Regions from separate parts of the Bacillus sp. NEB1478 genome, predicted to be linked through region 1. Evidence: riboswitches for the same ligand, from Rfam matches in the RefSeq annotation. Region 1 holds a riboswitch; each other region holds the start of a gene.
The links. A riboswitch is a leader RNA that binds a small molecule or an ion and turns the genes downstream of it on or off. The one in region 1 is predicted to bind cobalamin.

Region 2: another riboswitch for cobalamin. It lies ahead of metE (5-methyltetrahydropteroyltriglutamate--homocysteine S-methyltransferase); the one in region 1 lies ahead of RGB74_RS18040 (acyl-CoA thioesterase).
Region 3: another riboswitch for cobalamin. It lies ahead of RGB74_RS08475 (DUF4430 domain-containing protein); the one in region 1 lies ahead of RGB74_RS18040 (acyl-CoA thioesterase).
Region 4: another riboswitch for cobalamin. It lies ahead of RGB74_RS07255 (ribonucleoside-diphosphate reductase subunit alpha); the one in region 1 lies ahead of RGB74_RS18040 (acyl-CoA thioesterase).

Annotation. Positions count from the first base shown of each region.
Region 1 covers NZ_CP134049.1:3,549,795-3,552,984, reverse strand. Annotated here, with positions in the region: gene RGB74_RS18045 (MFS transporter) at 1-1,182, shown strand, start outside; cobalamin riboswitch at 1,232-1,412, shown strand; gene RGB74_RS18040 (acyl-CoA thioesterase) at 1,761-2,234, shown strand; gene RGB74_RS18035 (YbaN family protein) at 2,251-2,664, shown strand; gene RGB74_RS18030 (hypothetical protein) at 3,135-3,190, opposite strand, start outside.
Region 2 covers NZ_CP134049.1:1,959,686-1,962,875, forward strand. Annotated here, with positions in the region: gene metE (5-methyltetrahydropteroyltriglutamate--homocysteine S-methyltransferase) at 1-1,339, opposite strand, end outside; cobalamin riboswitch at 1,485-1,678, opposite strand; gene odhB (2-oxoglutarate dehydrogenase complex dihydrolipoyllysine-residue succinyltransferase) at 1,902-3,164, opposite strand; gene RGB74_RS09635 (2-oxoglutarate dehydrogenase E1 component) at 3,157-3,190, opposite strand, start outside.
Region 3 covers NZ_CP134049.1:1,725,533-1,728,722, forward strand. Annotated here, with positions in the region: gene RGB74_RS08470 (ATP-binding protein) at 1-1,167, shown strand, start outside; cobalamin riboswitch at 1,272-1,456, shown strand; gene RGB74_RS08475 (DUF4430 domain-containing protein) at 1,604-2,005, shown strand; gene RGB74_RS08480 (ECF transporter S component) at 1,977-2,522, shown strand.
Region 4 covers NZ_CP134049.1:1,501,959-1,505,148, reverse strand. Annotated here, with positions in the region: gene RGB74_RS07255 (ribonucleoside-diphosphate reductase subunit alpha) at 1-1,992, opposite strand, end outside; cobalamin riboswitch at 2,294-2,498, opposite strand; gene RGB74_RS07250 (3-hydroxybutyrate dehydrogenase) at 2,566-3,190, opposite strand, start outside.

The DNA of each region.
Region 1 (3,190 bases):
TCGTTTACGATTATTTATTCGGTCTCAACCAGCCCTAAGCAAGCGGCTAAAATGTCTGGAATATTTGCAGGGATATTCGGTATCTCATCTGTATTAGGACCGCAGATCGGAACATGGATTTCGGAAGCTTCATGGTTAGGATGGAGATGGTGCTTTTACGTGAATGTGCCGTTTGGAATTCTATCTATCATTGCTTTAATGTTTGCTTTAAAAGAATCCAAGTCAGATCAAAAGCCAAAAGTAGACTATTTAGGCACGCTGCTTTTGATTACTTCAACCGTATTGCTTCTGCTCGGCTTAGAGTGGGGTGGAAAAGATTACGCTTGGGATTCGGTACAGATCATCTCCATGTTTAGTGGAGCAGCTGTTGCGATTGCATTATTCTTATGGGTTGAAACGAAAGCTGCAGAACCGATTTTACCGCTTGAAATTTTTAAAAATAAGATGGTGCTGGGCACAAGTATCGTAGTATTCTGCCAAGGAGCAATTATGTTCTCGGCGATTACGTACCTGCCGATTTTATCTGTCGCGGTTATGGGGAATGAAAATTCAAATGGCGTACTAACACCAATGATGTTTCCAATCATGATCGGAGCCATTATAGGCGGATTCTTATGTACGAAAATTCCATTCAGAACGATCATGATTATCTCGATGGGTATGGGCATTTTTGAAGCGTACATGTTAGGAAGCATTACGCATGAAACTGCGAAATGGACGGTTACGCTTGTCATGATCATGATGGGTCTTGTTGTACTGGGGCCATTAATGAGTGTTTCGCAGAATGCTGTCGCTCAATCTGTTGATATGAAATACATGGGGATCGCTTCATCTGTTGTTGGTTTTTGGCGCAGCATAGGCGGTGTAATGGGAGCGGCGATAACAGCAACGATCGTAAATAGCGACTTAAAAGAAAAGATGCTGGATTTTGCAGCAGCTTCTAAAATGCCGGCTGACCAGATTGGAAAGATGGCAAAACCAGAAATCTTAATGCAAAAAGATGCAAACCTTCCTCCGCAATTAGTGGAGTTCATGAGAAGTGCGCTTGAAACAGCACTGCATCATGGATTTATGTTAGCTCTTATTGCCGGTTGCTTAGGGTTAGTCGTAGCTTTCTTTGTTGGCGGAGATCGTTATGTGATGCGGCAAGCTGCTGAAGAAACAGGAAAAGCAGCGAGTTAATAGCGTACAGCTTGTCTTTTGAGAACGAGCACAATAAAATATAGATAATTAAATAACAAATAATCATGGTGTCTGTTACAGACTTAATAGGGAATCTGGTGCAAAACCAGAACTGTACCCGCAACTGTAAGTGCTGACGAAATAAGCGAAAACCACTGTCTAAAAACGGGAAGGGCTTAGAGTAGATTGACGCACGAGTCAGGAGACCTGCCATGTTTATCGCGTTGATCTTCTTCGGGAGTTGGGAAGATAAGACGAAGGAATTTTAATTGATGCAGAGTATTTCTGTTTAATTAAGTATTCTTACGTTTTATTTATATTCTTCCTCCATCCTTAGTGATGGAGTTTTTTGTTAATTGATAAGCGTCGAATCTCGTCGTCAGCTTTGTTTCTGCGATACTCACGTATGTTGAATACGCGTCCGTTTCTCGAAACTTTGCTTCCTCGACCTTCTTGCTTCTTAATTAACAATGTTTGTTAATTGATAAGCTTCGAATCTTTTGTCAGCTTATTAGTACCAATTACCAGCTCCCACAACTAAAACCTAGGAGTTTCAAGCTCCGGAATTGAGGAATGGGATGGAACAGTTATCAGCAAACATATCAAGAACGATCCAGACAAAATTGGTGTTGCCTCCTGATACGAATCACATGGGAACAATCTTCGGCGGAAGGGTGTTATCTTACATTGATGAAATTGCTGCAATAGCGGCTATGAAGCATAGTCAAAAGGTTGTTGTGACAGCTTCCATCGACAATGTGAACTTTTTATCCTCTGCAAAAGTGGGAGATATTTTAATTTTAGAAGGTGTTGTAATTTCAACAGGAAGGACATCTATGGAGGTTTATGTAAAAGTAGAATGCCAGAACTTAGAAACGGGAAATCGGACATTGAATACGACTTCGATTTTAACGATGGTAGCAATTGATGCAGAAGGTACCCCAACACCTGTGCCGAGTGTTATTCCAGAAACAAAGGAAGAAGCTGTTCTGTTTCAAAGTGCCCGGCTCAGAAAAGAAAACCGATTGTTTTATAAAAATGTGAATCAATAGGGTGATAACTGTTAAGATGGACTCAGACCAAATTCATACAGATGAGGGGATGAGTCTCGTGAAGGTCAAAAAAGCATTTTTCATTTTTCTCGGAATGTTGTTTTTGTTGCTCGGAATCGTAGGGCTGCTATTGTCCCTCATTCCAACCACACCTTTCTTACTTGTCGCTTCTTATTTTTTCATGAAGGGATCGAAAAAGTTCGATAACTGGTTTAAAGGAACCTCGATCTATAAAAAACATTTAGAAGAATTCGTAAAAGAAAAAGCATTAACACGAAAAAAGAAAATCATGATCAATTTACTAGCTGACATCATGATTGCCATACCGTTTATTCTTACTGATAACCTTTATGTGAGAATATTATTAGTTCTCATTGTTTTATTAAAGTATTACTACTTCATTTTCAAAATTAAAACGAAGATAGAATAGAAAAACCTGAGTCAGCGGGAAACCGGACTTAGGTTTTTTTATGTATTTCAATTAAGCGTTATATCAAGGTTTTTTGTCGAAATTTGTAGAAAGACATAATTATTATAAATTAGACTCAATTGTGGCTCAAAAAGACTCAATCTTCCTTCGAACAGACTTAATTATTCAAATTCAGACTCAATTAACCTCGGATTAGACTTAATCGGCTCATTTGAACGACATCAACTCTTCTCATCGACCCGTTTTCATCAGCAATATTGGATGTGGAAGGTGCATTCGAATCATGATTCTTTCAGTTAATAGATTTTTCGGTACTTGAATGAAAAAATAATAATAAAAAAGGACTTAAAAAGTTGATTGGAGTGCAATGTGCGAAACTCAGGCCCCACGGAAATCAACCTCTTTTTCTTGAATACCGCCAAAGTATACAAAAAAACCGATCTGCTATTTTAGAGATCGGTTTACCTTATTTAATGAATGATTGCAGTACTGCCAGCTAGTGATTCTGGTGTTTTGCCTAGAGCGA
Region 2 (3,190 bases), 1.6 Mb from region 1:
TAAGTTCTGAAGTTTGCGGGAAACTTCCAATTGTTGTGGTGGGGAGAATCGGTAATTGAAGTGCTTTACTTTGAATCTCATTACGTATATGAAAAGGAACATCACGCTCTACCGAATATGTATCAATGTTTTCCATAGCCTCTGAAATGAGATGATCATTTCTAAAGGATGAACGGTTTAATTCAGAAATAGCTTTGGCACTTGCTTCCGCTTCTTTCAGAATGGATTTTCTCCCGTTATTTAATCCATTTGTCAGCAAATTAATTTCATGTAATTTTTCATCTGCGAAAGATACTGCTTCTTTTATGATATCCTCAATGCTTTTTTCATTTTTAATAGTCACAGGAACATGCATTAAACTAGATGAAGGCTGAATTATTAGACGGTCTTTTGAGACAGCTTCACATAAGTCTTCTAAAAAGGAATACTTATCATTAAGATTTGCTTTCCATATATTTCGCCCATCAATTATGCCGGCAGCAAGTACTTTATTTTTCGGAAAACCATATCTTTTTAACGCCATAAGATTTTCACCTTGATCATTAACAAAATCGAGTCCTATTCCTTGTACAGGAAGTCTCATTACAGCTTCATAGTGCTCTATACTATCAAAATAAGTCTGTAGTATTAATTTTAAATGCGGTGCTGCATCATGAAGGGTTTGATAAACATCCTCAAATATCGTAAATTCTTCTTTAGTAAGGGTTGTAGATAAAATCGGTTCATCCATTTGAACCCATTCGGCACCTTCATTCTCCAATTCACTCAATATTTGAGAATATAGTGGTACTAGCTGGTTTATTGTGTCTTTTGTGTCTCTTTCTAAATAGCCTTTTGATAGCTTTACAAAAGTAATGGGACCAAGAAGGACTGGCTTCCCATTGATATTTAATCTTTCTTTGGCTTCCCTAAAATATTGAAGCGGCAGGTTTTCTGTCAGTTGTGGTTCTCTATCTCCTATTTCTGGAACGATGTAATGATAGTTTGTGTTAAACCATTTTGTCATTTCAGAAGCTACTGCATCCTTTGTTCCTCGTGCAATATCAAAATAAGTCTCAATAGGTACAATACCACCATCATAAGAAAAACGTTTTGGTACAAGTCCGAACATAGTAGCCGTATCGAGTACATGATCATATAAACTGAAGTCTCCAACAGGTATTAAGTTAATTCCGAAATCTTTTTGCTTTTTTAAATGCGTTAGACGTATTTCCGTTAATTGTTTTAAGAATTCCTCTTTTTCAAGCTTGCCAGACCAAAACTGTTCCAGTGCTTTTTTCCATTCACGATTCTCTCCAATTCTTGGATACCCCAAGTTTGAACATTTCACCTGATTCATCTCATTCACACTCCTTTTTATGTGTCTCAACAAAAAAATCCCTCTTTCAAGTCAGAAAGAGAGATTTATTACGTAATATTAACTAGAGTTGAGACCATCAATCATTCTCAACACATATCTCACTCCCCTCTATATCCACGTAGAGTATAAGCGTGTACAACAAGGCAGGTATCCTGACTTAAGTTCATTGCATTTTATGACCTTCCCATTTTCAAGCAAAACAGTGGTTTCTAATAAAATGCTCACTATTACAGTGGCGGGACCGCGCCGGAATCTCACCGGTCTTCCCTTTTAAGCTGAGTGAAAAAATCACGCAGCACCTGTTGTATATATAAAATTTTAAATAAATTCGTTTTTTTAATATAATTTAGAATTTAATAGACATCTTAGCATGCGAATTTAGCACTGTCAAAAAGAAAAACCATCACATTATATACTTGCAAAACTCAAATAAGTTTTAATTTTCCGGTTGTAAAACTCAAGTGACTTATTTGCAAAATGCAAATACAGTTGCAAAAAAAAAGCCCTGGACGTCTATTAAGACGTACAGGACTAAAGTTAATCAACCTTCTAATAACAATGATTCCGGATCTTCTAAAAGATTTTTAACTGTTGAAAGGAAGCTTACTGCTTCTTTTCCATCAACAATTCGGTGATCATAAGAAAGAGCAATATACATCATTGGACGGTTTTCCATGCGCTCTTTATCAATAGCGACAGGTCTCCATTGAATCGTATGCATTCCTAAAATACCAACTTGAGGCGCATTTAAAATAGGTGTTGAAAGCATAGAACCAAATATACCGCCGTTAGTAATTGTGAATGATCCGCCTTGAAGTTCTTCAAGAGTTAATTTCTTAGAACGGGCTTTTTGTGCAAGATCTCCAATTTCTTTTTCGATTGCAGCAAAGCTCATACGATCGGCATTACGTACAACAGGTACAACTAGTCCTTCTTCGGCACCTACAGCAATACCAATATCATAAAATTTCTTCAAGACCATTTCGTCGCCTTGGATTTCTGCATTTACAGCAGGGAATTTTTTAAGTGCTCCTACAACAGCTTTCGTAAAGAACGACATATAACCTAATTTAACACCATTTTGTTCAAAGAACTTGTCTTTTCTGCGAGCACGAACTTCATTGATCGCAGTCATATCTACTTCGTTAAATGTTGTTAGCATTGCAGCCGTTTGCTGTGCTTCAACTAGACGTTTAGCGATCGTTTGGCGTCTGCGTGACATTTTCACACGTTCAACAGGTTTGTCCGGATTTACTGGTTCAGCAGCTTTTGTTTGCTGTGCTGCTGGCTTAGAAGTGCTTGGAGCGGATTTTTCACTTGGACTTTCAGAATGACGCTTTACGTCTTCTGTACGAACTCGTCCAAGTGGATCACGAGTAGAAACTTCTGTAAGATCGATTCCTTTTTCTCTTGCAAGTTTACGAGCTGCTGGAGATGCGATCGGACGATCAGCAGCTTTAGTTTCTTCTGTTTCTTCCTTTGCAGCAGTTGGTTCTTGTTTTTGAGCAGCTTCTTCTTTCGGCTGTGCTTCGGTTTTTTCTTCTGAAGTACTTTCAGTCTCAGCTGCTCCGCTATCAGCGATCATAGCGATTACGTCTCCAACTGATACAGTGTCGCCAGGCTGAACTTGAATGCTTTTTAGAACTCCATCTCGTTCTGCACTTATTTCGATGTTGACTTTGTCCGTTTCTAATTCGACTAAGTCTTCACCTTTAACAACTGCTTCACCTTCTTTTTTTAGCCACTGTGCAACTGTACCTTCTGAAATTGATTCGGCTAATTCCGGAACTTTAACTTCAAACATGTTCACGGCCTCCCTCTCGCGATTGA
Region 3 (3,190 bases), 1.8 Mb from region 1:
GAAGCGGCAATGTTTGTTGCAAAAGGTGAATTTGATATGAAAGTTCCAATCTTAACACATGATGAGATTGGAGAATTGGGAATGACTTTTAATCGGATGGGCAGACAGCTAAAAAATAACATTACAGCCTTAAATCAAGAGAAAGAACAGCTTGCTAGTGTTCTAAGTTCAATGGCAGACGGTGTTATTACATTTGATAGAAGAATGAATATCTTGGTTACGAATCCCCCAGCAGACCGTTTTTTGCAAGCCTTTTATTATGAATCAGGCATGAAGTCGCAGAAAAAGGAAAATGTTTTGCCGGAAGTTGTTATTCAATTGTTCCAAAAGGTTGTTTCTCTCGAAAAAGAGCAGCTGACCGAAATTGATATACAAGGCCGCTCTTGGGTTGTTGTCATGACTCCGTTATATGATAACTCTGTTATTCGAGGAGCAGTTGCCGTGCTGAGAGATATGACTGAGGAACGAAGAATGGATAAGCTGAGAGAAGATTTTGTTGCGAATGTTTCACATGAATTGAAAACACCGCTCAGTATGCTGCAAGGGTACAGTGAAGCAATCGTTGATGATATTGCTGAATCAGAAAAAGAGAAAAAAGAACTAGCTAGCATCATATTGGATGAATCTAAAAGAATGGGAAGACTTGTAAATGAACTGCTAGATCTGGCAAAGCTGGAAGCTGGACATATGAAGCTTCATTATACACATTTATCCATACAGCCATTTGCCGAACGGATTATCAGAAAATTTCAAGGGCCAGCAAAAGAACGGAATATTCAATTAAGCCTGCAAATAAATGGTGAGCCAAAAGAGCTTGATATCGACCCTGACAGAATTGAGCAAGTTCTGACAAATTTAATTGACAATGCAATTCGGCACACATTAGATGAAGGTTCTGTCAATCTTTCCATAAAAATAAGTGAACAAACCGTCTCTTTTTACATTAGAGATAATGGTACTGGAATAAAAGAAGAAGATTTGCCATTTGTTTTTGAGCGTTTTTATAAAGGTGATAAAGCAAGGACGAGAGGGAAATCAGGGGGGACAGGACTTGGTTTAGCGATAGCCAGAAACATTGTCGAAGCACATGGCGGGCAAATCAATGTACACAGTAAAATGAATGAAGGTACGACATTTTCATTTGTAATCCCTCGAATGATGGAATAAAAGATCAAACTTTCCCGATTAATCTTGTTTCATAAGGAACAATTATTAGTAAAAATGATTTCATAAATTTCTCCAATACGATATAATAAATGAGAAAATTAATTTCATAATAATGTTAAACAGGTGCTGTCTGTTCACAGACAAGCATAATTGGGAAAACGGTTTAAATCCGTTGCGGTCCCGCCACTGTAATTGTGAGAACCCTAATAATGAGCCACTGTGTATACGGGAAGGCATTAGGGAACGATGAGCAAGAGCCAGGAGACCTGCCTGTTAATCATGAACATGACCTACGAGGATAGGGGGGTGTTAAACAGTGCCGATTAGCGGCATATGTTTTTTGCCTGTATACCAAAATTCTGAGCCCCTTCGTAGCTGAAGGTGCTTTTTTTGGTTTAGTGAACAAAAAGGATAAAAAATGGGGAAGAGGTATCAAATGAAAAAATTAGTAGCAGTATTCGCAGTATTAATGATGATGTTAGCAGGGTGCGGAACAGATGAAACGAAAAAAACATCCGATCAGCCAAAAACAGAACAAGCAAAAAAACAAGAAGTTACCGTTAAAATTACAAAAGATAACGGCAAGGAAAAAGTAACGGAAAAGAAAGTAGCCATTAAAGAAGATGAAACCGTAATGGATGTAATGAAAAATAATTTCAAACTAGACTTGATGTATGATGATTCTTTTATCAGCGGCATTGATGGAGTAAAGGGAAGTGAACAAGACAAAACATCATGGTTTCTTTCTGTCAATGGTAAAGAAGCAATGAAAGGTGCAAAGGAAATTAAAGTAAAACCAGGCGATGTGATTGAATTCGACTTACATAAATATGAATAAATTAACACTCAGAAGAATGACTCTCCTAGCACTATTGACAGCATTGTTAACTGTAGGAAGAATTTCCTTTGCCATCATTCCTAATGTACAGCCAAATACGGCAATATTGATTATTGCATCCTTCGTATTAGGACCTATACAGGGGCTTATACTTGCAATCTTGAGTACAATAACGACAAATCTCTATTTAGGGCATGGTTTATGGTCTATCGGTCAAATGGTTGCCTGGGGTCTTATTGCGATTATGAGTGGTTTGTTAGGCAAATATAGACATAAGACACCTTGGTGGATTTTAAGCTTGTACTCAGGTTTTTGCGGCTTTCTGTTTGGATTTATTATTTCATTGATCATGGGCGGTATAGTCGTTCAAAAGTTCTGGCCATATTATTTATCTGGTCTCCCTTTTGATTTTAACCACGCAATAGGCAATGTCATTTTCTTCATTGTTTTATATAAACCACTGTTGATTGTAATGGAACGGCATTTGAAAGGAAGAGAACATGGAAGGGCTGCTTAATAATAGCAGTTCTTTTTTTTATTTGTTAATTGATAAGCTGTGAATCTCGTCGTCAGTTTCGTTTTTGCGGTACTCACGTATTGTAATACGCTCCGTTCCTCGAAAACTTCACTTCCTCGACCTTCTTGCTACTCGTCGCAATTCGGAGTATTCGTGCAAGTACGCTCGTTTCTGAATTAACAAAGGGTTTAGTAGTGAAGCACCGAAGCTTATCTCCAGCTTTTTTTTTGGCCTAGTTCTTGATGGTTTTGGTTTTTAAATCAACCGATAATAAAGATGTTGATTGAAGCGGAAGATGCGAGACTCCTCGAAAATGAAAATCATATTTTCTTCGTACGATGTAACGCTGTTGAAGTTTTCCTTATCCTGCGGGATCAGCGTGCCAGCCACTTGAGTATTCTTCTCGCAAGGCATGCGACGAGGAAGCTCGATTCATCAGAATTTTCGTGCAGACGCAGGAGTAGGATTTAATAAGCATATGCAGTGGCTCACCGCCCGCCCCACGGAAAGCGAGCATCCTGCAGCGAAGATCAACTACACTTCTTTAAATAGCAACTAAGTTTACGATAACAGCCTATTTTTATATGAATTTTACAAAAAAGTAGTTCAATTTTCTTCTTTGGTGAATAGGATAGTAAAGTTGATGATTAGAACCTAGGAGGACAAAA
Region 4 (3,190 bases), 1.9 Mb from region 1:
TGTTTCTGCGTTTAAATCAGGAGCTGTTACTGGAATCTTGTAATTCTTTTTTTCTTCAGAATAAAATTTCTTAAAGATCGGATCTATACTCGGTGTTGAATTGGCAATAATTGAAGTAGATGAATTTGGCGCAACCGCAATAAGATAGCCATTTCTTATTCCGTTTTTTCTTACCTGCTCATTCAATTGATTCCATTTTTTAGATTGATATCCCCGCTTTAAGAAATAATCTCCAGACTCCCAGTCAGATTCTGAGAACACAGGGTATTTTCCTTTTTCTACAGCAAGCTCGTTACTCGCACTAATTACATAATAATTAATTTGCTCATATAGCTCATCTGCAAATTCTACCGCTTCCTCACTTTCCCATTTGATTCCTTTGTTGGCCAGGAGATGATGCCACCCGAATGTCCCAACGCCTATTGCTCTGTACTTTTTATTGGTTACAACCGCTTGGGGAACGTCAATACGATTTAAATCTATGACGTTATCTAACATTCTAATTTGAATATCAATCACTTTTTTCAGCACATTATCTGTTACGACTTTCGAAAGTGAAAGGGAAGATAAGTTACAGACGACAAAGTCACCCGGAGTCTTTCTTATGATTATTTCACCATCAACCGTTTCCTCAGATTGCACGATGGTTGGAGACATATTTTGCATGATTTCTGTGCACAAATTTGATGCATAGATCATCCCTGCATGAGGATTTGGATTTAGGCGATTTACAGTATCCCGATAGAACATGAATGGTGTACCTGTTTCCAGTTGAGATTTCATGACTCTCTTCATGATTTCAATCGCTGGTACCGTTTTTTTGGAAATTCTTTCATCCTTAACACATTCAAAATATTTCTTTCTGAACTTTCCTTCTCCCTTTTCATCATCGTAGAAGTCTTCTAACGAATATCCTTTGATCTTCCTAACCTCATGGGGATCAAAAAGATACCAATCTAATCTTTTCTCAACATGCTCCATAAAAAGATCCGGTACACAAATCCCCGTAAAAAGGTCATGTGTTCTCATTCTTTCATCACCGTTGTTTAATTTTGCATCTAAAAACTCAAAGATATCTTGATGCCAAACATCAAGATAAACTGCAATTGCACCTTGTCTCTGACCGAGCTGATCAACAGAAACTGCAGTATTGTTTAGTTGTTTCATCCAGGGAATAACTCCTGAAGAATTGCCTTTAAAACCTCTTATATCAGAACCTCTAGAGCGGATTTTACCGAGGTAAATCCCAAGTCCCCCTCCGCCTTTAGATACTGTAGCCGCATCTGTATTTGAATCAAAGATCCCTCTTAAACTATCGTCAATGGTATCTATAAAACACGAGCTAAGCTGTCCATAGCTTTTTCCAGCATTCGCTAGTGTTGGAGTTGCGACCGTCATATAAAGATTGGATAACGCCCAATAGGCTTCTTTTACTCGTTCCATCCTAAAATGAGTATCTTCATCCTTCATCAAAAAAAGAGAGATAACCATCCACCGTTCTTGCGGGAGTTCATAAAGTTCATGGTTAAACCCTTTTGCTAAGTAACGATCGGATAGCGTTTTTAACCCAATATATGTAAACAAGTTGTCTCTTTCAGGCTCGATCCATTTTTCTGCTTCTTCAATTTCTGAAATTGAATAAGAGTTTAAAAGAGATTTATCATAAATTTGGAGATTCACTAATTGTTGCAGGAGACCATAAAGATTTGAATATGGGCTCTCAACAATATTTCCGTTTCTATTCTTTTTGGCTTCATTATACAGCTGTTTCAAATATAAACGAGATGCTACAAACGTCCAATCTGGCTCCTGAGCATTTAACTGGCTTAGAGCCTCCATTATCAAAATATTATTTAGTGATTGATCATCATTATTCTTTTTTTCAAACTCTTCAGCTCTTTTTAAAAAGTCATCTCCATTCAGTTCTGTAAATTCTCCTATACAATTTCTCAACCATTCCCCGTGTGTAGATCTTTTAATAACTGTTTCCATTGTTACCACTCCTTATTAAAAATAAGATCTGTTAATTGAAAGTGTTGATAATCCTTGGAAATCAGAAAAACCACTCTCTTTCCGCGGACGAACCGCCAAGCCTCCTCGGTGTACCTCCTGCGGGGTCTCGGCAGCCCGTTTTTCCGCACGAGTTTCGCTGATTCTCTTTGCCTTTTCAACAACGATGTTTAACAGAACCTAAAAATAAAAAACCCTCTTCTTCAGGAAGAGGGTTAAGAACGTTTAATAAACAACAATAACCAATACTGTTGTGCCGTTCTTTCTCCCAATCCCCGAGGAAAAGAAAATAGAAGAATCAGGCAGGTCTACTGGCTCTTGCTTCTTCCTACTCTGGGCCTTCCCATACAGCAGCCATTAGTTATAGCCATTCTGTACAGTGGCAAATCCATTTCGTCCACAATCACAGTTGCGGGGACAGCTTCGGTTTTAAACCGAATTCCCTTTTAAGCCGGAAAAATACCGGCACCTGAATTCTCTATATATAGTTTTATATTAATAAATTTGACACTAAATATAGTGTTTGTCAATGAAAACATGTCTGAATTTGATTATTTATTGAGCTACATATCCGCCGTCAATTACAATCGCTTGCCCCGTAACACCTTTTGCTTTGTCACTAGATAAAAAGATGGTATAATCCGCAATCTCTTGAACATCCAATAAACGTTTTTGGGGGACGAGTGGATAGATCACTTCTTCTAGCACTTTTTCAAGTTCAACATTACGAGTTTTTGCTAAGTCTTCTAATTGTCCCCTAACAAGCGGAGTGTCAACATAACCTGGGCAGACAGCATTTACAGTAATGCCATGCTCTGCACCTTCCAATGCAGCAACCTTAGTTAAGCCAATAACGCCATGCTTCGCGCTGTTATAAGCAGATTTTCCAGCAAATCCGACCAATCCATTAATCGAAGCCATGTTGATTATGCGGCCAAAACCTTGCTTTTTCATGATGGGAAATACGTGTTTAGTAGCAATAAATGGCGCTGTCAGCATCACGCTTATCAGCTGCTGAAACTTTTCAGTAGGAAACTCTTCTAAAGGGGAAACATATTGTAATCCCGCATTATTTATTAGCACATCGATACGATTAAATGTTTTCAGCGTCTCATCCAATGCTGCTTTCAACTCATCTTCATTCGTAACGTTGCATCCCAAACCGAGTACTGTACTTCCG